3 regions of the Staphylococcus equorum genome follow, and region 3 is predicted to be linked to each of the others. Evidence: riboswitches for the same ligand, from Rfam matches in the RefSeq annotation. Region 3 holds a riboswitch; each other region holds the start of a gene.
The links. A riboswitch is a leader RNA that binds a small molecule or an ion and turns the genes downstream of it on or off. The one in region 3 is predicted to bind thiamine pyrophosphate.
Positions count from the first base shown of each region.

Region 1: linked by a shared signal. The riboswitch ahead of PYW44_RS08070 (3-oxoacyl-ACP reductase) and the one ahead of PYW44_RS00990 (thiamine phosphate synthase) in region 3 are both predicted to bind thiamine pyrophosphate.
Region 2: linked by a shared signal. The riboswitch ahead of tenA (thiaminase II) and the one ahead of PYW44_RS00990 (thiamine phosphate synthase) in region 3 are both predicted to bind thiamine pyrophosphate.

Region 1 is NZ_CP118982.1:1,666,918-1,674,855, reverse strand. Features, by position in the region: gene PYW44_RS08085 (putative DNA-binding protein) at 1-125, shown strand, start outside; gene ffh (signal recognition particle protein) at 151-1,518, shown strand; gene PYW44_RS08075 (NtaA/DmoA family FMN-dependent monooxygenase) at 2,047-3,360, opposite strand; gene PYW44_RS08070 (3-oxoacyl-ACP reductase) at 3,387-4,139, opposite strand; TPP riboswitch at 4,270-4,368, opposite strand; gene rpsP (30S ribosomal protein S16) at 4,627-4,893, shown strand; gene rimM (ribosome maturation factor RimM) at 5,114-5,617, shown strand; gene trmD (tRNA (guanosine(37)-N1)-methyltransferase TrmD) at 5,617-6,354, shown strand; gene rplS (50S ribosomal protein L19) at 6,456-6,806, shown strand; gene PYW44_RS08045 (YfhO family protein) at 7,222-7,938, opposite strand, start outside.
Region 2 is NZ_CP118982.1:901,442-909,379, forward strand. Features, by position in the region: gene PYW44_RS04245 (transglycosylase family protein) at 333-1,013, shown strand; TPP riboswitch at 1,225-1,324, shown strand; gene tenA (thiaminase II) at 1,403-2,092, shown strand; gene thiD (bifunctional hydroxymethylpyrimidine kinase/phosphomethylpyrimidine kinase) at 2,085-2,906, shown strand; gene thiM (hydroxyethylthiazole kinase) at 2,899-3,690, shown strand; gene thiE (thiamine phosphate synthase) at 3,690-4,328, shown strand; gene yidC (membrane protein insertase YidC) at 4,416-5,285, shown strand; gene PYW44_RS04275 (HD domain-containing protein) at 5,356-6,006, opposite strand; gene cls (cardiolipin synthase) at 6,134-7,618, opposite strand; gene csoR (copper-sensing transcriptional repressor CsoR) at 7,762-7,938, shown strand, end outside.
Region 3 is NZ_CP118982.1:217,894-225,831, forward strand. Features, by position in the region: gene PYW44_RS00970 (MarR family winged helix-turn-helix transcriptional regulator) at 1-381, shown strand, start outside; gene PYW44_RS00975 (DUF4064 domain-containing protein) at 538-1,092, shown strand; gene PYW44_RS00980 (AEC family transporter) at 1,831-2,754, shown strand; gene xylB (xylulokinase) at 2,922-4,418, shown strand; TPP riboswitch at 4,581-4,689, shown strand; gene PYW44_RS00990 (thiamine phosphate synthase) at 4,750-5,343, shown strand; gene PYW44_RS00995 (NAD(P)/FAD-dependent oxidoreductase) at 5,336-6,460, shown strand; gene thiS (sulfur carrier protein ThiS) at 6,438-6,638, shown strand; gene PYW44_RS01005 (thiazole synthase) at 6,640-7,407, shown strand; gene PYW44_RS01010 (ThiF family adenylyltransferase) at 7,404-7,938, shown strand, end outside.

The sequences.
Region 1 (7,938 bases), 1.2 Mb from region 3:
AAGAAAAATTAGGATTATACCGGAATTTTGAACAAAGACAAAAATTATATGAACATATAAAACAGCACATAAATGATCCAGAAAAAATAAAACAATACATTCAAGCACTTGAAGATTTAGAATAAAAGTATATAAAGGAGGGTATTTGATATGGCATTTGAAGGATTATCCGATCGTCTACAAGGAACGATGCAAAAAATCCGAGGCAAAGGTAAAGTTACTGAAGCAGATATTAAATTGATGATGCGCGAAGTAAGATTAGCATTATTAGAAGCCGATGTTAACTTTAAAGTGGTAAAGGAATTTGTCAAAACTGTATCAGATAGAGCTTTAGGTTCAGATGTTATGAAGTCATTAACACCTGGACAACAAGTCATCAAAATTGTGCAAGAAGAACTCACCCAACTTATGGGAGGGGAAAATGCTACGATTAAAATGGCTAACAAGCCGCCAACTGTAGTGATGATGGTTGGTTTACAAGGTGCTGGTAAGACTACCACTGCTGGTAAATTAGCATTATTAATGCGTAAAAAATATAATAAAAAGCCATTATTGGTAGCGGCAGATATTTATCGTCCTGCGGCAATTGATCAATTGCAAACAGTAGGTAAACAAATCGACATTCCAGTTTATAGTGAAGGCGATCAAGTTAAGCCACAACAAATCGTTGAAAATGCAATCGCACATGCAAAAGAAGCGCATTTAGATTTTGTTATTATTGATACTGCTGGTCGTTTACACGTTGATGAAGCATTAATGCAAGAATTAAGCGATGTAAAAGAAATTACGAAACCAGATGAAATTATGTTAGTTGTTGATGCGATGACAGGTCAAGATGCTGTGAATGTTGCAGAATCTTTTGATTCTCAATTAGAATTATCTGGCGTAACATTAACAAAATTAGACGGTGATACACGTGGTGGTGCTGCACTTTCAATCAGATCAGTTACTCAAAAACCGATTAAATTTGTAGGTATGAGTGAGAAACTAGATGGCTTAGAAGCATTCCATCCTGAACGTATGGCATCTCGTATATTAGGTATGGGAGATGTATTGAGTTTAATTGAAAAAGCACAAACAGATGTGGATGAAGATAAAGCAAAAGACTTAGAAAAGAAAATGCGTACATCTTCGTTTACATTGGAAGATTTCTTAGAACAATTAGACCAAGTTAAAAGTTTAGGACCTCTTGATGACATTATGAAAATGATTCCTGGCATGAACAAAATGAAAGGCATTGAAAATATGAATATGGACGATAAGCAAATTGATCATATTAAAGCCATCATTCAATCCATGACGCCTAATGAGCGTAACAAACCTGAAACTTTAAATGTTTCTCGTAAAAAACGTATTGCTAAAGGTTCAGGACGTTCAGTGCAAGAAATCAATAGATTAATGAAACAATTCACTGATATGAAAAAAATGATGAAACAATTTTCCGGTGGCGGTAAAGGCAAAAAAGGCAAACGCAAACAAATGGAAAATATGATGAATGGCATGAACTTACCATTCTAAAATCATAAATTTTGTATAACTATAAATAATAAAAACCAAAACAACGATGCTTAGACAAATCGTTCCATAGTGTCGACAAAGTCTATGACTTTGTTGGCATTTTTTTGTGCTTTCTTTCCTTAGTTAATAGTATCAGCCTGTATTCTTCGATTAATACTTTTCCACAGGAGTCCGCCCAACCCACTGCCACATTTCAAATAAAATGAATTTAATAAATCATTTATCGTTATTTATTGATGCAACTTATATAAAGGTAAATAAAAAACAAATGTATAATAGAATTAGTGAAAATTGTGGTCTCAAACAATTGAAAGAAGATTTGAAGATACTAAAGATATGATATGAGAAAGTGTAGAGGAATAAAAAATCTATAAATACGACGCTGATTTGTCTTGCCATAAATCCTAAAAATTAAGACTTATTAAAAAACCAAATGATGTAAGGTCATTTGGTTTGTCTTCGTTCTGTAATGATTCTTAGACAAATTACCGTTCTGGTTTCTCGTCAATTATATTATTTGAAGAATGATTAAATTTTTTCTAATCCCAAATGATCACGGAAAGTATGACCATCATAAGTTGTTCTGTATAAATTTCTTTTTTGTAATTCTGGTACAATCAATGCTACGAAATCCTCTAAACTATCTGGAAAGACAGGCGGCATCAAATTAAAACCATCGGCTACACCACTTAGTAACCAGTACTCCATTTGATCTACGATATCTTCAGGAGTACCAATCAAGGTGAAATGCCCGCCACCAGCATTTAAGTAACCGAGTAGTTCTCTTACAGTTGGATGAGTATCACGAATAATTTCCAATATTGTTTCGTAACGGCCAACTGGTCCTGTAAAATCTTCTACAGGAGGCAGGGGTGGCACGGGTTCATCTAACTCCCAGTTTTGACAATCTTGTTGAATAAAGAAACTTAATTGTTTTAATGCGGTTTCCACCGGTAAGGCTTTGTCTAACTTTTCTTTCTTAGCATAGGCTTTTTCATAAGTTTCAGCGACATATGTAACTAGACCGGGAAAAATTTTGATATATCTACTATTGTTTTTTGATAATTGTAATTGTTGATCGAGCTTTTCTCGAAAAGCTTGTGCTTGTTTAAAGTTCCAGGATACTGAATACACTGCATCTGCATATTGAGTTGCTAAAGCAATACCTTGTGAAGATGCACCAGCTTGCATAGCTACTGGACGACCTTGTGGACTACTTGGCGTTGTTGATGGTCCTTTAACTTTGAAATGTTTACCATGATGATTAATAGCATTAATGTCATCATCATTAATAATTTTTTTATTCTTTCGATCATGTAAAAAATGTTTTTTATCCCAAGATGTGAATAACCGATTCATCACTTTTGCAAATTCAGCAGCAATTTCATAGCGTTCATTATGATCAGGGAGCATTTCCATACTGTGATTTAAAGCTTCTAAATCTGTCATAGAGGTGACAAGATTCCAACCTATACGTCCATTTGAAAGATGATCTAGACTGAGCAACTGTCTAGATGCGGTAAAAGGATTTGAGAATGTACTTGAAATTGTTGCGACAAGTCCAATATGTGTTGTCACATGAGCAATAGCAGATAAACTGACGATAGGATCGAACCAAAATGCCGGCATATCAGTAGAAGATTTCGCAGGAAAAGATTGATTGTCCGCGAAAAATACTGCGTCGAATAGTCCCTTTTCAGCAAGTTGAGCTAATTCCTGATAATAAGTAATTTCACCGATACGTGACACACTAGAGTTCGGCATTAACCACGCAGCTTGGTGATGACCACAAGCATATAATAAAACGCCAATATTAAGTTGTTTTTGATTTTTATCAGACATAGAAAGCACTTCCTAATTTTAATTTGTTAATTCATTGTTAAGCCACCATCAACTGTGAAATTTTGTCCTGTTATACCATTAGCTTGTTCAGAAGCTAAGTATGCAACCATGTTTGCAATGTCTTGTGGCGAAGTCACTCGTTTAAGCGGTGTTGTTTGTGCAATCATGTCAAATACTTCAGTCGTGGTTGTAGCACTTGCGTCAGTTGTTTTTAACAGACCTCCTGACACGACATTAGCTCTAATACCAAATTTACCAAGCTCGGCAGCAATATTACGAGTAAAGCCAATTAATCCTGCTTTTGCAGTTGTATATTCATGATAAGGTACAACGGGATTTTGATATAAATTTGTCCCGATAGAAATAATAATGCCTTGCTGTCTTTCCAAAAATTGGGGCATGACACTTTGTGTTACATTGAAGGCAGCTTTTAAAGTGCCATCTATCTGTTGTTGATAATCATCCCATGCTAACTCTGCAAATGATTTCTGCTGTGTAGGATCAAACTTAAAACCTACTAATGCATTGTTAATCACGACATCAATTTTCCCGAAATATTGGGTAGCTTGTTCAATTAAGTGGTCAATATCATTTCTATTTGTGACATCAGCTTGAATGGCAATTGCATGGTCAGAGCCGATGTCAGAAACAAGATCTTCTGCTAACGATTTATTTTTGTAATAATTGATTATAATATTGTACCCTTGTTGCGATAATGTTTTTGCAATCGTTGCACCTAAGCCTCTACTACTACCAGTTACTAAAATAGTTTTATTCATAACTTTCACTCCTAAAATTTTAAAAAGTAAAATTAAAAAAATACACAACCCTCACTATAGAAAGTTGTGTATTAGAAATGATAGAATAGTAATATTGCAAAAAGGCAAGATTGCCCCTTGAATATAGGATATAAAATCTTTCACACTTTCCTCCGCTAGTTTCAGCTAGATCAGGTTCAAAGGGTTTGAGTTGTACTCATCTCAGTTAAAAACACCCCTAGTGCATGTGCTTATTTAATTTAATCTCAATGTATAGCTTTTAAATATAGATGTCAAGAGACTTAATATAAGACAAGGCATATCATAGTGGTGTAAAGTGCGTGAAAAGAGGAAATTGACAAAAGCGCGTTATTTAATAGGTAATTGATGAGAAAAAATGATTTTTTAAAATTGGTAAAGGATAACCTCTTTACAAATATTAGAAGAACTGGTATCATTATTTCTTGTAGAAAATAAATACTTATGAAATTAAAAGGAGAGAATATAAATGGCAGTTAAAATTCGTTTAACACGTTTAGGCTCAAAAAGAAATCCATTCTATCGTATCGTAGTTGCAGATGCTCGTGCACCACGTGACGGTCGTATTATCGAACAAATCGGTACTTACAACCCTAACAATGTAAATGCAGCAGAAGTTAAAATCGACGAAGAATCAGCACTTAAATGGTTAAAAGACGGTGCTAAACCGACTGATACAGTTCACAATATCTTATCAAGAGAAGGTATTTTGAAAAAATTCGACGACCAAAAATAAGTTTTAAACTTATTAAACAAATATAGTGTTTGTAAGAGTACCGTTTAGGTGCTCTTTTTTTAATGGAAAATATTATAATCAGTGCTTTAACATAGTTGAGAATAAGAAAATTTTCTATTGAGGAATGTATTACTATGTTAGATTTATACATGTTATAATAATTAAATAATACATAAAAATTACACAACACTTATAAGATACATTTATCGGAGGCACATATATGAAAGTTGAAGTTGGAAAAATTGTTAATACACATGGCATTAAAGGTGAAGTGAAAATAAAGTCTAATTCTGATTTTACAGATAAACGTTTTCAACCAGGAGAAATAGTTGAAATAGCACGTAAAGATAAAGCGCCACTTGAATTTAAAATTGCTTCATATCGTATGCATAAAGGACTGCATATGCTTACGTTTGAAGGTATCAATAACATTAATGATATCGAGTACCTAAAAGGTGAAACACTTTTACAAGAACGTGATCATGAAGAAATAGAACTTGGAGAACATGAATTTTATTATTCAGATATCATTGGCTGTACCGTTTTTAATGAAGATACTCCAATTGGTCGTGTGATTGAGATATTTGAAACAGGTGCAAACGATGTGTGGGTAGTCAAAGGCGACAAAGAATACCTCATTCCTTATATCGCGGATGTGGTCAAAGAGATTGATGTAGAAGGTAGACGTATTCAAATCACGCCTATGGAAGGATTATTAGATTAATGAGAATCGACTATTTAACATTATTTCCTGGCATGTTTGAAGGTGTTTTAAACCAATCTATTTTAAAACGAGCCCAAGAAAAAGATTTGCTACAAGTAAATACAGTGGATTTTAGACACTTTGCTGAAAACAAACATAATCAAGTGGATGACTACCCATTTGGAGGCGGTCAGGGGATGGTGTTAAAGCCGGAACCGATATTCAATGCAATGGATAGTATTGAGCGAACAGAAGACACAAGGGTCATTTTAATGTGCCCTCAAGGTCGTCCCTTTACTCAAGCAATTGCTAATGAACTCAGTCAGGCAGAGCACTTAGTATTTATTTGCGGGCATTATGAAGGCTACGATGAAAGAATCCGTGAATATTTAGTCACTGATGAAATTTCAATGGGGGACTATGTATTGACTGGTGGTGAACTACCGGCGATGGTAATGACAGATGCGGTAGTTAGACTTTTACCTGGTGTTTTAGGTAATCAACAATCTCACATGGATGATTCCTTTCAAGATGGTTTATTAGAGTTTCCACAATATACACGACCACGTATATACAAAGATTTGAATGTACCAGACGTTTTATTATCAGGTAACCATGCCCACATTGATAACTGGCGTTATGAACAGAAAATTTTAAGAACATGGGAAAAACGTCCGGATTTATTAGAACAGTATCCGTTGACTAAAAAAGACCAAGAAATTATAGAAAGATATAAAAAGCAATTGAAAAAAGATTAGTAGTATGCTAATATATTTTAAGTGTGCGACACACGAAAATCACTATGATCCGCTGCTATATTTTGTCTAGGCAAGAACATAGGTTGAAGGAGAGAAAAATAATGAGTAATCACAAATTAATCGAAGCAGTAACTCAATCGCAATTACGCACAGATATACCTTCATTCCGTCCAGGTGACACTTTAAAAGTTCACGTACGTATTGTTGAAGGTACTCGCGAACGTATCCAATTATTCGAAGGTGTAGTTATTAAACGCCGTGGTGGAGGAGTTTCAGAATCTTTCACTGTACGTAAAATATCTTCAGGTGTTGGTGTGGAACGTACATTCCCATTACACACTCCAAAAATCGAAAAAATTGAAGTTAAACGCCGTGGTAAAGTACGTCGTGCTAAATTATACTACCTACGTGAATTACGTGGTAAAGCTGCTAGAATTAAAGAAATTCGTTAATCAGCAAATTAGACATAAAAAAAGCGATTCCCCAATGGGAGTCGCTTTTTTTGATGCATATATATAATATAAGCTACATTAGGTTGTCTTGCTAGAAAAATAAATTTAGTCGAAGTTTCTAGCAAACCTAAGTAGCTCATTAAAGAGGTTGAGATAAAATACATGTTCTCAGCCTCAATTATTATATTGGCAGTGGCTGACTGAACTGAAAATGCGTTTATATCAAGCTTTTAAAGAACTACTACTTCATTTATGAAGATAAGTAGTTCTTATGCAAGAGCTAAAGCGCTTGTATTCCATTTTCTAGCCAGCTTTGCCGGTGTGAGACGACGAAATCTTGTTAGAAAAATTAGATTTCTGTCTCATTACCTTTAGCGTATAAGAAAATAACAGATTTAGCACTTTAATATTATGCTTAATTTTTTGGTTTAATCCATTTCGTGAATCCAATACTCAATATAATACCTAGAACACTTAAAACTACCAAGATAGTTGTATGTGGTGGCGTATACTTGAGTTCTATTTTTTCTTGCCCCTTTTCAACGGGGATTACGGTCATTATGCCATTGCCTTGTTTTACAGGGAGTGTTTTATCATTGGCATATGCCTTCATACCATCACGATATGCCATTGGTAAGACAAGATAGCCTTCGTCATTTTTGTCTTTTTTAATTGTATAACCAGAACGTTGTTCAGACACTTGTACATTATCTAACGCTTTAGACGCTTTATTTAAAGTTTCATAGTTTTCACCGTAAATGCCTTTAATATTAAAGCGATATTTACCTTGTGATAATTTAACTTGTAGTTTTTCATCTGCTTTTACACGCATTGTAACAGGCGTGACAAACCGACGATATTTATAAGTCAATTCATTACGACTTTGATTGTATTCGTTCACACCGACGTCATGTTGCTTGTCAGGGCTTAATAGTTCAACATCCATTTCTATATACATGTCTTTGTATTTATTTGCAATGGAGGATGGTAGGGTGTAAGTTATGCCACCTTTGTCTTTTGTCACTGTAAGCTTTCCGTCTTTATCTCTATGCGCATTATTTAATGAGGTAGAGGTTTTGTCTAATAAATTTTCATTAGACTTAATTTGGCTGTTTGGTTTAGCATCTTTATC
Region 2 (7,938 bases), 680 kb from region 3:
TAAAAAATAAGTGAACGTAAAAGTACTGTAAAATTCAATTCACAAAACTTCTTGAAAATGCGATTTATAGCATTTACATAATACAGAATAATCAGTTTAATTACGAAAATATTACAAGGATATAAAGTCAATTATAGTACAAAAGGTTATCATGGTAGTACTTATATGCTTAAATATACATAAAAATGAGTATTGGTGATGTAATTAGGTTGTAAAAAAAAGGTTTGTTTTTTTATTTCACTGTAACCTACAAAGAACTTTTGAATGATATAGTTGTACTTGCAAATTAATCATAAAATAAATTAATCACCTTATAGGAGGACTTTTTAACAATGAAAAAAACAGTAATCGCATCAACTTTAGCACTAGGATTAGGCGTAACAGGAGCAGCAAATTCAGCTGACGCTTCAGAACAAGGCGTAGACAAAGCAGAATTAGCTCAATTAGCTCAATCAAACTCAGAACAATTAAATGAAGCACCTGTACAAGAAGGCGCTTATGACATAGATTTCAATTATAATGGTACAGACTATAGCTTTGAATCAGATGGTACAAACTTTAGCTGGAGCTTTGGCGGAGGCTCAACTGAAGCACCTGCTCAACAAGAAGCACCAGCTGAACAAGCAGCAGAGCCAGCACAACAATCAGCACCAGCTGAACAAGCTGCAGAACCAGCTCAACAAGAAGCACCAAAAACTGAAGCAACTCAACAACCACAACAAGAATCTACTTCAAAAGAATCAAGCTCAAGTGAAGCTTCAAGTGGTTCATCAGTAAATGTTAACTCTCATTTACAAGCAATCGCTCAACGTGAATCAGGCGGCGATCTTAAAGCTGTTAACCCATCATCAGGTGCAGCAGGTAAATATCAATTCTTACAAAGCACTTGGGATTCAGTAGCTCCAGCAGCTTACCAAGGTGTATCTCCAACAGAAGCACCTGAATCAGTACAAGATGCTGCAGCAGTTAAACTTTATAATGAAGTTGGCGCTTCACAATGGGTTACTGCATAATTTAGTCAGTAATTAACTATAAATACTATAAACGTATGCCAATAAAGTCACCGACTTTGTTGGCATTTTTTTGTCCACGATTTCCACTAATACAACTACAGCTTGTAGTTACTGTGTCATCGCTATAATATTTACAACATAGACGCTTCATTGAAGTACGTTCTTTTGCAATGTCACACTACATTTGTTATGTTTAAAGAAATAATATATGAAAATCTACTAGGGGAGCCTTTATGGCTGAGATGATTTAGTTCAGACCCTTACGACCTGATTTGGTTAATGCCAACGTAGGAAAGTAGTTTAATTTATAATTGAATTGCTTAGCCTTTCTATTAATTAACTACATTCTTACTTGGAATGTAGTTTTTTAATATTTAGGAGGACTTAACGTGTTATTTTCAAAAGAATTAAAAATAGATGCCAAGCCAATTATTGATGACATTTATAATGACCCATTTATACAAGAAATGTTACAAGGTCATTTATCTAAGGATGCTACTAAATTTTATTTAAGAGCAGATGCATCTTATTTAAAAGAGTTTGCTAATATTTACGCATTACTCATACCTAAAATGGAGCAAATGGAAGATGTAAAATTTTTAGTTGAACAGATACAATTTATTGTTGATGGAGAAGTAGCGGCACACGAAATATTAGCTGAATATGTAAATGAACCTTACAATGAAATTGTACAAGTGAAAGTTTGGCCACCGAGCGGCGATCATTATATTAAACACATGTATTTTAATGCTTTTGCTAAAGAAAATGCAGCATACACAATTGCTGCCATGGCGCCTTGTCCATACGTATATCAAGTTATTGCACAACAAGCGTTACAAGACCATACTTTAAATACCGATTCTATTTTGGCAAAATGGTTTGAATTTTATAGTACCGAAATGGATGAACTTGTGCATATTTTTGATAATTTAATGGATAAATTGACACAAAATTGCACAAAACAAGAGAAAGCTGACATCAAAGATTGTTTCTTACAGAGTACAGTTCATGAACGCAAATTTTTTAATATGTCATTCATTGAAGAAGAATGGCTTTATGGAGGGGTTAATAATGAATAAACCTAAAATTGCTTTAACTATAGCAGGCACTGACCCAACGGGTGGCGCAGGTGTCATGGCAGATTTAAAATCATTTCATGCTTGTGGCGTATACGGTATGGCTGCGATAACGAGTATCGTAGCGCAAAACACAAAAGGCGTTCAACATATTCATAACATAGAAACAAGTTGGTTATCCGAGCAATTAGAAAGTATCTTTGATGATGAGTTACCTCATGCGCTGAAAACAGGCATGATAGCTTCAAAAGAAATGATGGAATTAATACAATATTATTTAAAGCAATATCCAGAGATTCCTTATGTAATAGATCCTGTAATGTTAGCTAAAAGTGGTGACTCGTTGATGGATGAGGATGCTAAAGCTGACTTGCAAAATATTCTATTGCCTTATGCTACTGTGGCAACACCAAACTTGCCCGAAGCAGAGGAAATAACAGGATTAACGATACAAGACGAATCATCAATTTATAAAGCAGGCGACATTTTCATTAATGAAATTGGCAGTAAAGGTGTTGTTATCAAAGGTGGACATTCAGAGGATTTAGACTTCGCTAAAGATTATTTATTCACTAATGAAAATGTATATACTTTTGAAGAACCTCGATTTGATACAAAACATACGCATGGTACAGGGTGTACTTTTTCGGCAGTGATTACTGCAGAATTAGCAAAAGGTAAAACAATATATGAAGCAGTGAAAAAAGCAAAACAGTTCATTTCTTTAAGCATTAAACACACACCTGAAATTGGTCAAGGTAGAGGACCAGTTAATCATTTTGCATATATGAAAGAGGTAGGATTAGATGATGAATAATTTAGAAGTACTCAGAAATAGTAACCCGTTAGTTATTTGTTATACAAACGATGTTGTTAAAAATTTTACAGCAAATGGCTTATTAAGTTTAGGAGCAAGTCCAGCAATGAGTGAAGCACCAGAGGAAGCGTCAGATATGTTAACTCACGCGAATGCTTTACTGATTAATATTGGCACGCTGACTAAAGATAAAGAGTCAGACATTTTAAAAATTGCGAAGGTAGCTAATCAAATTGGAACACCAATCGTCTTTGATCCTGTTGCTGTAGGTGCATCACAATACCGCAAAGATTTCTGTGAGACATTTTTAAGTGAGGTTAAGGTAGCAGTTATCAAAGGTAACGCCTCAGAAATTTTAACACTAATTGATAATGATACACAGATGAAAGGTACAGATAGTGATATAAATCTGGATGCTGTGACTATTGCTAAAAAAGCTCATACACAATTCGGGACAGCGATAGTTATCACAGGTAAAGAAGATATTGTAATGCATGAAGATAAAATTCTGAAACTTGCTAATGGTTCGCCTATGCTTGCAAAAATCACAGGTGCAGGTTGTTTATTAGGCGCTGCGATAGCGAGCTTTTTAGAATCCAAGCAGCAGCCACAATTAAATCAATTGGTAGAAGCAGTGACTATATATAATATTGCTGCTGAACAAGCTGAAAAAAATTCGGTTAACCGAGGGCCTGGCACATTTATGGTTGAATTAATAAATGCCCTATATCAAGTCACATATGATGATTATTTGAATTTAATACGCAGTCAAGAGGTGCAATAATGTTTGATAAAAGTAAGCTAAAACTTTATTTTATTTGTGGCACGCAAGATGTTGCAGAAGGTGAATCGATTATTGATGTTGTAACTGAAGCTTTAGAAGCAGGTATAACACTATTTCAGTATAGAGAGAAAGGGGAAACTGCATTAGTAGGTGATGATAAGGTGGGGATGGCAAAACAATTACTTTCGTTGTGCCATCAATACGATGTACCTTTTATAGTAAATGATGATGTGAGTTTAGCTAAAGATATTGATGCAGATGGTATTCATGTAGGGCAAAATGATTTAGAAGTAAATGAATTTGCACAACAATTTGAAAATAAAATCATTGGTCTGAGTGTAGGTGATGTTGAGGAATACTTAAATTCTGATTTGAAATATGTCGATTATATGGGTGTTGGTCCAATGTTTGCTACGACATCTAAAGATGATGCAAGTTTGCCAGTTGGTCCAGAAATGATTACACAATTAAGACATTACGTTAATGATTTTCCGATTGTTGCGATTGGTGGCATCAATTTAGATAATACACCATCTATAATTCATGCTGGGGCAGATGGTATATCAATTATTTCGGCTATTGCTAAAAGTCAAAATATAAGTGAATCAGTAAGACAATTTTTAAAAACTGTTGAATAATGTATAAAAATTTCTTTTTTTGTTTTCTACTTCCCTATGAGTATGATAAAATAAATTCTATGTGAATAAATCATTAGAGGTGGAAAAATGAAGAAGAAAGCGCTACTCCCTTTATTATTAGGTGTAATGGTCTTTTTAGCAGGTTGTGACTATTCTAAACCTGAAAATAGAGATGGGTTTTTCTATAATACGTTCGTAAATCCAATGGACAGTCTTATACATTGGTTAGGAACTAGTTTTAATAACGATTATGGACTAGCAATTATTGTCATTGTATTGGCGATGCGTATCATATTATTACCATTCATGTTATCGAATTATAAAAACAGTCACATGATGCGTGAAAAAATGAAAGTTGCTAAACCGGATATTGATGCAATTCAAGAAAAGGTTAAGCGTTCACGTACGCAAGAAGAAAAAATGGCAGCTAACCAAGAAATGATGGAAGTTTACAAGAAATATGATATGAATCCGATGAAGAGCATGTTAGGTTGTTTACCAATCTTGCTTCAAATGCCAATCATCATGGGTCTTTTCTTCGTATTGAAATATCCTTCAAGTGGTGGTTTCACTGAACACCCTGATTTCTTATGGTTTAACTTAGCTCAACCAGATATTTGGATTACGATTATAGCAGGTGTCTTATACTTCTTACAAGCTTATGTTTCAAGTAAGAGTATGCCAAACGAACAGCGTCAAATGGGTTATATGATGATGATTATTTCGCCAATTATGATTGTGTGGATTTCATTAAGTTCTGCATCAGCATTAGGTCTATACTGGTCAGTCAGTGCCGCATTCTTGATTGTACAAACACAAGTGGCGAATATGCATTATTCTAAACTTGCTAAAAAAGAAGTAGCACCAATGATTGAAGCTATGGAGAAAAACAAAGCTGAAACAGCGAGCAAAGGTAAAAACACACAAGTTGTTTCTAAGAAAAATAAGAAAAAATAAATTATTTAAATTCTAAATAAATTTGTAATGAAAAGTCATCGTAGTTTTAAACTACGATGACTTTTTTGTATTATTTGAAATACCATTCATTAAAAAATTGAGTTACAAATACTTCCATATATTCGTGTCTCTGTTGTGCAAGTCGTTTAGCGGTTGGTGTATGCATTAAAGCTTTAAGTTTAAACAGTTTTTCATAAAAATGTTTAATAGCTGATGCTGGAACATTTTTATTATCGATTTCTTTGTTAGACAAAGTATCGTTGTATGCTCCTTCAATCCACATGGGTTCTCCAAAATGACCAGCATATTGGAAAGTACGAGCAATTCCAATTGCTCCGATAGCATCGAGGCGATCAGCATCACGTACAATTTGGCCCTCTATTGATAATGAAATATCATTATTTTCTCCATTTTTATAACTCATATGTTCAATAATATGTAGAATAGCTTCTTGCTGTTGTATTGGCAGCTGAAGTTGTGTCAAAAATTGTGTTAATCTATGTTTTGCTTGACTAGTGTCGGTAAGTTTAGCGTCAACCGTATCATGTAATAAACTAGCTAGTTGAATGGTTAATAAATTTCCAACTTGCTCTTGTTGCGCAATGTAGTTTGCCATTTTAACGACGCGCAATACGTGAGCGACATCGTGGCCAGTTGCATCCTCTTTATGAAATGACTCCATATATATATGCGCTGAATTGACTATTTCTTGCGGATTCATCTAAACGCCTCTTTTCATAGAAATAAAGTTATATAAGCTAGTGATTTAGTATAATCATTTACTTTATAATAAAGAAAGTCCAAAGTAATATTGATGTTCATCGATTACTTTGGACAGAGTTAAATTATTACAAAATAGGTGATATAAGTCTTGCAATACCTTCTTTAAATTTAATCCACAAACTTCGCTTCTCATACTCCTCTTTTGTTAGTCGATAGGATAAGGCTAAATCTTTTTCAAAAGTGGCTTTAAGTTCTTTCGTTATGAATGTGTCATAAATAAAAGCATTAATTTCAAAATTTAAAGTAAAGCTTCTGTGATCCATATTTGTAGTACCCACACTCGCAACTTCGTCATCTATAAGCAGTATTTTTGAATGTAAAAATCCATTATCGTAATGGAAAATATTGGCACCTGCATCTAACAGTGATGCTACGTTATTATAGGTAGCCCAATATACAAATGGATGGTCAGGTTTATTAGGGATCATGATATTCACATCTACGCCACCTAATGCTGCGATTTTTATCGCGTCTAAGAATGATTGGTCAGGAATAAAGTAAGGAGATTGAATATGAATAGATTGTTTAGCAGAAGTAATCATTTTCAAATAACCATATTTGATTTGCTCCCATTCTTCGTCTGGCCCGCTAGATGCGATTTGGACACCAATTGTACCTCCAGAATCCACATCAGGAAAATAACGTTCAGCGTATTTCAAATTATCGCGTGTTGATTGAACGTTCCAATCAAGCATAAAACGTAATTGAAGTGCATTGACAGCATCGCCAACAATTCGTAAATGTGTATCTCTCCAGTAACCAAATTTTTTCTTTAATCCTAAATATTCATCACCAACATTAAAACCACCAATGTAACCAATATGTCCATCGATAATCACTAATTTCCGGTGATTTCGATTGTTCACTCTTAAATTGATTAATGGCAATTTAGAAGGGAAAAAGGCTTCTACTTTACCACCTTTGTTTCGAAATGATTTAAAATCTTTAAGTGATAAACTACGTGAGCCCATGTCATCATAAAGCATCTTCACTTCTAACCCTTGCTCAAGTTTTTGCTCGAGCGCTATTAAAATACGTTTACCTAAGTCGTCATTTCTAAAGATATAGTATTGGATATGGATATAATCCTTTGCCTCGTTTATATCTTTAATAAGTGCATCAAACTTTTCTCTACCATCTGTAAAGATATCAATATCATTATCTGTTGTTAAAAAGGCAGCATTATTGTATAACAACATTTGAACCATATCTTTAAATTTAACAATTTGATGATTACCTTTTGAAAATTCATCGTTCTTTAAGGCTTCTAATTGTTCATTAACAATCATTTCAATACCTATTTTATCTTCTTCATCTAAGGTGAAAATACGGTCTCGCTGAATTTGTCGTCCAAACAATAGATAGATGATAAAGCCTAATATAGGTATGAAGACTAACACTAACAGCCACGCCCACACGGCACCAGCCGAACGTCGTTCCATAAAAATAATTGTGAAGGCAAAGATAAGGTTTAATATAAATGCGCCAAGAAAAATGATGTTAAGAATAACGTTTGTGTTGTTAAACGTTAAAGAAAATATATCTATCATATTGAACCTCCAAAATGCATTTCAGTTAATTAAAGTACTATAAAAGTCTTAATTATTGTAACATGAATATAAGGTTTTATCATTTGACTAATACCGCCTAGGGGTATATCATATAATTGAAATTATTAGGAGGCGTGTAATATATGGCGGAAATACAAAAAGCGCATCACTCAGAACAAATTAAATCTAATTTAAAATCAAGATTAAATCGTATAGAAGGCCAAGTGAGAGCAATTAATCGCATGGTAGATGAAGATGTTTATTGTGATGACGTGCTCACACAAATTAGAGCCACTCGATCGGCTTTAAATGGTGTTGCT
Region 3 (7,938 bases):
ATTGTAGAAATGATAAAGGAAACAGGTTTAGGTAATTTTCTATCAAGAGAACAAATTGAAGCAATGAGAATAATACAAACTGAAGGTAAAGTGACGATTAATGCACTTGCAATGTTGCAAAATATATTTAAAACGGCAGCTTCTAAACGTATCGTTAAATTAGAAGAAATGGGCTACGTTGAAAGAGCCTATACAGATAATAAACGTATTAAATTAGTTAAACTCAGTACAGAAGGGGAGACTTTTTTAAAAAAGGCAAATTCAGTTATGATTGAAGCTGTTAAAGAACGTATAGGTGACAAATTTACAACAGATGAAGTACATGAGTTTGTAGACCAATTGTCGCGTCTTAATGACGCATTTAAAGCACATAAAAACTGACAAAAAAGACTCGCATACAATGCGAGCCTTTTTTGTTATTATATTATTTATTATTTCAAACATATTTTGTTTATAATGAATAGACTTAAATATTAACAATTAGTATAATTAGCATTGTAATTGAAGCGAATAAATAGAAATAGGAGGCGCACGATTATGATAAAAAGAACAACTGAACGCGTACTCACATGGATAGGTATTGCATTGCAATTAATTGGTGTAGTTCTTATCGCAGTTTTCATACCAATGATAGGTAACAATGAGGTGAAAGAAACAGTCATTCAACAAATGATGGCAGATGATCCAAGCTTCTCATATGAAGATGGTACAAATATCTTCGGTATGTTGAGTAGTTTATTAACAGCAGGCTTGGTTTTATCTATAGTAATTTTGATCATTGCAATCATTGGAGCTATTTTAATAAATAAAAAAGCTAAAGCAGCCGGAATCTTACTTATTCTAGTAGGTGTCATTTCATTCTTAGGAAACTGGATAAATGCGATATTATGGATTGTTGCAGGTGTTATGTTATTAGTGAGAAAACCAAAACAACCGATTCATGGTGAAGGTGAAATGTATAATGACAATAAACAAGACGCAGTGAATGAGTCATATGAAAGATCTAATTCTAATCAAGATCAAGATTTAAAAGACTTTGATGATTTAGATGGAAAAACGAAACAAGATTATAATGATCCATATAAATACTAATTAAACTCGATAATTAAATGGATCAAAAACAAACTAGGTTTCCAGATGATTGGAAATCTAGTTTTTCAAATTATAAATAAAATAGACATATTATAGTCATATTCACATTCATAAAACCGTAAAAAATATGTTATATTTTAATAAAGAGCTATTCAATTAAATTAATTGTTATCAGGCTATTTTCTGATATTAAAATGGGGTGAAAAATATGATGATGGTAATTGGAATGCTATTACCTATTTTGGTAGTTGGATTTATAGTGATGTCAGTGTTAGAAGAGAAAAAAAGAAACCGCAAGAAATAAAAAATTAAGTATTTGAAAGGAACACTAAACTTAGAATACTTAATTACAAAATAGAGCTAATTTCCGCATGAAATTGGCATTTTACCCAAAGGTTAGCCTTACCTCTTAGTGAAGGAAGACTAGCAGAAGTCTAATTCTCGACTCAGTATGTGGAATTCATAGTGGTTTGGATATATATTTTTTCAGACGACCAAATTAAAAAGAGTCTAGATTTCAGAATCTTAAAAATGAAATTCCATACATAAAATATTTATAAAAAACGGATTGTTTCACGTTAAACAATCCGTTTTTTATTTCATATGTAAATATAAAGATGAAAAATATTTTATTAGTCAGACAAACAGTAAATTAATTAATATTCTGCTATCATAAACTATAATAATTAATTTATATAAGTCTAATTCATATATGATTTTGAACAAAGGGGGAATATAATGAGTGAGATGTTGTATATTTTACAAACTGTACTTTTACCTATTTTTATCATGATTTTTTTAGGGTTTATTTTACAAAAGAAATTCACATTAGATTTAAAGACGCTAGCTAAATTAAATATATATGTATTTGTACCAGGGTTTATATTTGTGAAGTTTTATAAAACAGATTTCGCTATAAAGCTTTTATTTTACATAGTCATTTTCTTTATTTTGTATATGGTCGTCCTATATATAATTGGTAAGCTGTTGTCTACTATTCGTAAAACAGATAAAGGGGAAGCAACAACGTTGACGAATAGCATTCTGTTTTTCAATTCAGGCAACTATGGCGTTCCAGTTAATGATTTAGTGTTTAAAGGCGATCCATTAGCTATGTCTGTGCAAGTTATTGTATTGTCATTACAAAATATATTCACTTTTTCATACGGAATTTTTGCGATTCAGTCGTTGCAAATAGGGAAATTACAGGCGCTACTTGGATATTTTAAAATGCCAGTTTTATACGCTTTGGTGTTAGCTATTATTTTAAATTATAATAATGTGCCAATACCAGAATTTATTTGGACGCCAGCAAATTACGTGGCGGATGCAATGATTGCTGTTGCATTATTATTGCTAGGGGCTCAAATTGCGAATATTAAATTCAGCTTTAAATGGTCAATTTCTTATATTTATATATTTGTGAGACTAGTTATTGGTCCACTTATTGCTTTAGTGATTATTAAATTACTTGGTTTAGAAGGCGTGATTGCACAAACGTTATTTATCGCTTCTGCTATGCCAACATCGGTAAATAGTTCAGTTATTGCGCAAGAATATGATAACCACCCAGAACTTGCTGCGCAATTGGTCTTCTTATCAACACTACTAAGTGCAGTAACAGTAGTCATCGTCATCTATTTTTCTAGAATTCTATTTTAAATATCTAGACAACCTAGTGGAGCGGGAATATGAAATCATAATTTGATTTTATATTCCCGCTCTCTTTTTTAGAATTTTGATTTATTTATCGGACGTGTTATAAATAGGTCGTATATCACATATTACGAAATAAAAATTTAAAATCTATTTATAAAGGACCGATTAAATTGACTGATGCAGTGTTAGGTATTGATATTGGAACAAGCTCTGTTAAAGTAATAGCAGTAAATAGACATGGTAAAGTTTTACAGAGTGCAAGCGAATCTCTAGACATCATACAGCCACAAAATGGGTTTAATGAACAACATCCAGAAGCGTGGTTTAAAGCAACTAAACGATGTATTAAGCGATTAATGGTGACAGATGAAGTTAAGCATATGCATATTAGCGGACTATCACTTTCAGGACAAATGCATAGTTTAGTAATATTGGACGATAATGGCGAACCACTACGAAATGCAATTCTTTGGAACGATACAAGGACTACACCTCAATGTGAAGTTATTAGAGAAAAACTAGGTGATTATGTGTTAGATAATCCTGTATTAGAAGGTTTTACCCTTACGAAATTATTATGGATAAAGGAAAATGAACCTGAACATTGGCGCAATACGAAAGTGTTTTTATTACCTAAGGATTATGTTCGATTCAAATTAACTGGCAAGTTAAATATGGAATATTCAGATGCCTCAAGTACATTATTATTTGATCATAAGTGCAAAGCTTGGGATGAAAATATTGGTGAACAATTTGATATTCATAATATTTACCCTAAACTTGTAGCTTCACATAAATTAGTTGGTTATATGGACGAGAAGATAGCAACAAAACTCGGACTAAATGGGCAAGTGGCTGTTATTGCAGGTGGTGGTGATAATGCATGTGGAGCGCTTGGTGCGGGAATGATTAAAACCAATGAAACACTTTGTAGTATTGGCACTTCAGGCGTGGTCTTATCATGTGAAAGTGAAAAACATACGGAGTATCGCCGGAATATGCATTATTTTAATCATGCTTTAGAAGATATGGCTTATGTTATGGGCGTGACACTTGCTGCTGGTGACAGTTTGCAGTGGCTACGCCGAAATATATTAGGATATTTAAGCTATGATGAAATCATTACCATGGCGAGTCAATCACAGGTTGGCAGTAATGGATTATTATTCACACCATATCTATCGGGAGAACGCACGCCACATGGGGATTCCAACATCAGAGGGAGCTTTATAGGTTTAAGTGGCTTACATAGTAGTGGTGACATGGCACGGGCAGTTATTGAAGGTATAACCTTTTCTTTATTCGAGTCGATAAAATATTTACGCGATTGTGGTAAAGATATTCAACATATCGTGTCTATCGGTGGCGGGGCAAAAAGCGACTTTTGGTTGCAATTACAAGCCGATATATTTAATGCTGAAATTAGTAAATTGAAGTATGAAGAAGGGCCTTGTATGGGTGCGGCAATCTTGGCTGTATGTGGTCTAGGATGGTATGAAAGTATCGAAGCGGCTACAAAGCAATTTATACGTTATGAAAAATCTTTTAAACCAGATAGTGAGAAACACAAACAATATATGCAATATTTTGCTTTATATAAAAGTGTATATCGACAAACTCAAAGTCTTACAGCTAGTTTACTAGAAATATCTAAAAGTAAAAAATAGTTACTAGTTGAATTATTTAAAAATAAGTAATAGTATCTACTTTAACACTTAAAAACAACTTAAATTATAATACCACTTGAAATAATCAATGGAATAGGTTAAGTTGTATGTAATAATTCTTCAACACATATTTAATAATTATTATAAAAATTAAATAGCTTAAATAACCACTGGAAGTGCCTTGCATAAGGCTGAGACCGAAGTAGTAACTTGGGAATTCCTTGAACCTGATCCAGTTTGTACTGGCGTAGGAAAGTGGCGTTATAAACATGCGAATTCGTTAATCCAACGTCATTTTTCTTACCAGAAAAATGACGTTTTTTTATTTGGGGTGAAAACATTGTTTATAGCAATTACACAGTATAAGTATTTAAATGCAGTAGAAATTAAGCAGTATATCAAAATAGAGCAGTTTATAGACTATTTAATTATCAGAACACCAATGGAGACGGCTGAATTGATTGATTGGGTTCATTTGCTTAATCAATCCGGCTTTCCTAAAAGTAAAATAATTATTCATGACAATTTAACTGTATTAACACGATGCAAGTTACGTGCGATTCATTTTAAAGAAAAAGATGAGCGCATAGCGGACTTTAAATATAATCATCCAGACATCCAAGTTAGTATGTCTACACACGACACAAAACATATAGCGCAAGCAGAAGCATTACAGTTAGCATTTGTCTTATATGGACATATTTTTAAAACCAATTCCAAACCGAATCAACATCCAAGGACAGAAAATGAAATAAATAAAGCGTTAAAATTCAATATCCCAATTATCGCTTTAGGCGGTATCAATACACAAACTTTAAAAGAGCTACCTAATGGATTCAAAGGCATTGCAGGGATTTCCATTTTTGCGCAACAAAACGTAAATGAAATCAAACAGCTGAAGGAGGCTTGGCAGACGTATGTATGATGTCATAATCATTGGCTCTGGTGTAATGGGCATGTCAATCGCGAGAGAATTAAGTAAATCAGATATCAAAATTGCTGTGATAGATCGTGATATACCAGGGAAACATGCTTCATTTAAAGCTGGAGGCATGCTTGGTGCTCAAAATGAATTTACTGAAGACAGTGATTTGTTTCATATAGCACGAGAGTCTCAAGTTATGTTCGAGCCACTGAGGGATAGTTTGCTAGATGAAGTAGGCTTAGATATTGAATATCTGGATAGTGGTTTAATTAAACTCGCAAGCAGTATTGATGATAATGCAAGTGTTGAAAAGCAATACAAATTTCTGCAGCAATACAACCGAGATGTGGAATTATTGCCTGCAAAGTCACTGAAAGAAAGAACGAATGGCAACGTAATATCAGACAATTTATCCGCGATGTATATACCGAATGATAATCAAATCAATGCCAATAAATACACGAAAGCGTTATTAAAATCATTAGAACAACGGGGCATTCACCGTATTTACAACACAGAAGTTAGTGACATAACACCATTAAATCCAGGATATCGTGTGGTAACGGATACAGATGTGTTAACTGCGGAAAAGGTAGTGGTCGCTGGAGGAGCTTGGAGTGGAAAATTATTGAGCCACCACATGCCAAACAGTAGTGTTACAGGAGTTAAGGGTGAAGTGTTACTTGTAGAGCATCCAAATCTGTCTTTAGAAACAACGCTATTTACTACAAATGGTTGTTACGTTGTTCCAAAAATGAAAAATCGTTATTTAATTGGAGCCACAAGTTATTTTGATGATTATTCAGTAGGTGTTTCTCAATTAGGGAAAAAATGGTTGTTACAACAGGCTACGATGCATATTCCTAACTTAAGAGATGGTAAATTAATCAATCAATGGTCAGGCATTAGACCTTATACCTCAGGTGAAAAACCCATTATGGATGAAGTAGCTAAACATTTATTTATCATTTCAGGACATTATCGCAATGGCATTTTACTATCACCTTACGTTGGAAAATGGATGGGCGATTGGATTCAGTATGATCGTAAGCCGGAACAATTTGCAGATTTTATAATTGAAAGGGGTAAGACCAATGAAGTGCATTATAAACGGTGACAACTTTACTTTTGATAGGGCATTAAGTATTCAGGAAGTGATTCAAGAACTAGATTTGGATGAAACGCGTATGATTGTGGAACATAATGAACAATTAATTCAGAGAGAACAATTTTCAAAGCATAAGGTTACGGATGACGATCGTTTGGAATTATTAGAATTTGTAGGAGGCGGATAACATGTTCAAGATAGGCGAATTTAAGTTAAATTCAAGATTATTATTAGGAACAGGGAAATTTGATAGTGAAGCGATACAAACTGAAGCAATCGAGGCGTCAGGGACAGAGGTTTTGACCTTTGCAGTACGTCGAATGAATTTATATGATAAAAAGTTACCCAATCCATTAGCGAAAGTAGACTTATCTAAATTCATTACTTTTCCTAATACTGCCGGGGCCAAATCAGCAGAAGAAGCAGTCCGCATAGCTGAAATCGCAAATCATGCAGGTGTCTGTGACATGATAAAAGTAGAAGTTATAGGAGACGATGAAACGTTATTACCCGACCCGTTAGAAACGTATAAAGCTTGTGAAATCTTGTTAGATAAAGGTTATACAGTTTGTCCTTATATTTCTAATGATGTGGTATTAGCAAAACGATTAGAAGATTTAGGTGTGCATGCAATTATGCCACTCGCATCACCGATAGGCACGGGAAGAGGTATTAATAATCCTTTGAATTTACGTTATATAATCGAAAAAGTAAATGTTCCTGTCATAGTTGATGCGGGTATTGGTTCTCCTAAAGATGCCTGTCATGCAATGGAACTCGGAGCAGATGGTATCCTACTTAATACGGCAATATCTAGCGCACAAAATCCAGTGAAAATGGCGGAAGCGATGAAATTAGGTATTCATGCAGGTAGGTTGAGTTATGAAGCGGGAAGAATACCAGTGAAATACACAGCACAAGCTTCAAGCCCTACTGAAGGTATAGGGTTCCTATGACACAACGCTATGATCGTCAAATGCGTTATGAACCATTTGGTAAATATGGACAAGCGCAATTGCAACAGACACATGTCATGATTATGGGCGCAGGTGCGCTTGGAAGCCAATGTGCAGAGTTGTTAACTCGAATGGGTGTTGGTCAGCTCACTATTATCGATATGGATATTGTAGAAGAATCCAATTTACACAGACAGGCTACTTATGTTGAAGCAGATGCCACGCAAATGCTGCCTAAAGTAGAAGCGTTAAAAGTACATCTTGGACAAATTAATAGTGAAGTTCAAGTACAGGCGTTATATCAAGAGATTACAAATACAAATATAGAAGCATTACTCTGTCAACATCAACCTGATATCGTACTGGATGGAATGGATCATTTTGCGATTAGGTATTTGATTAATGAAGTTTGTCATAAATTAGGTGTGCCATGGATTTATGGAGCAGCTGTAGGCAGTAAGGGTACAGTATATGCCATTGATTATCATGGGCCATGCTTAAAATGTATGCTTGGTACAACGCCATCTACAG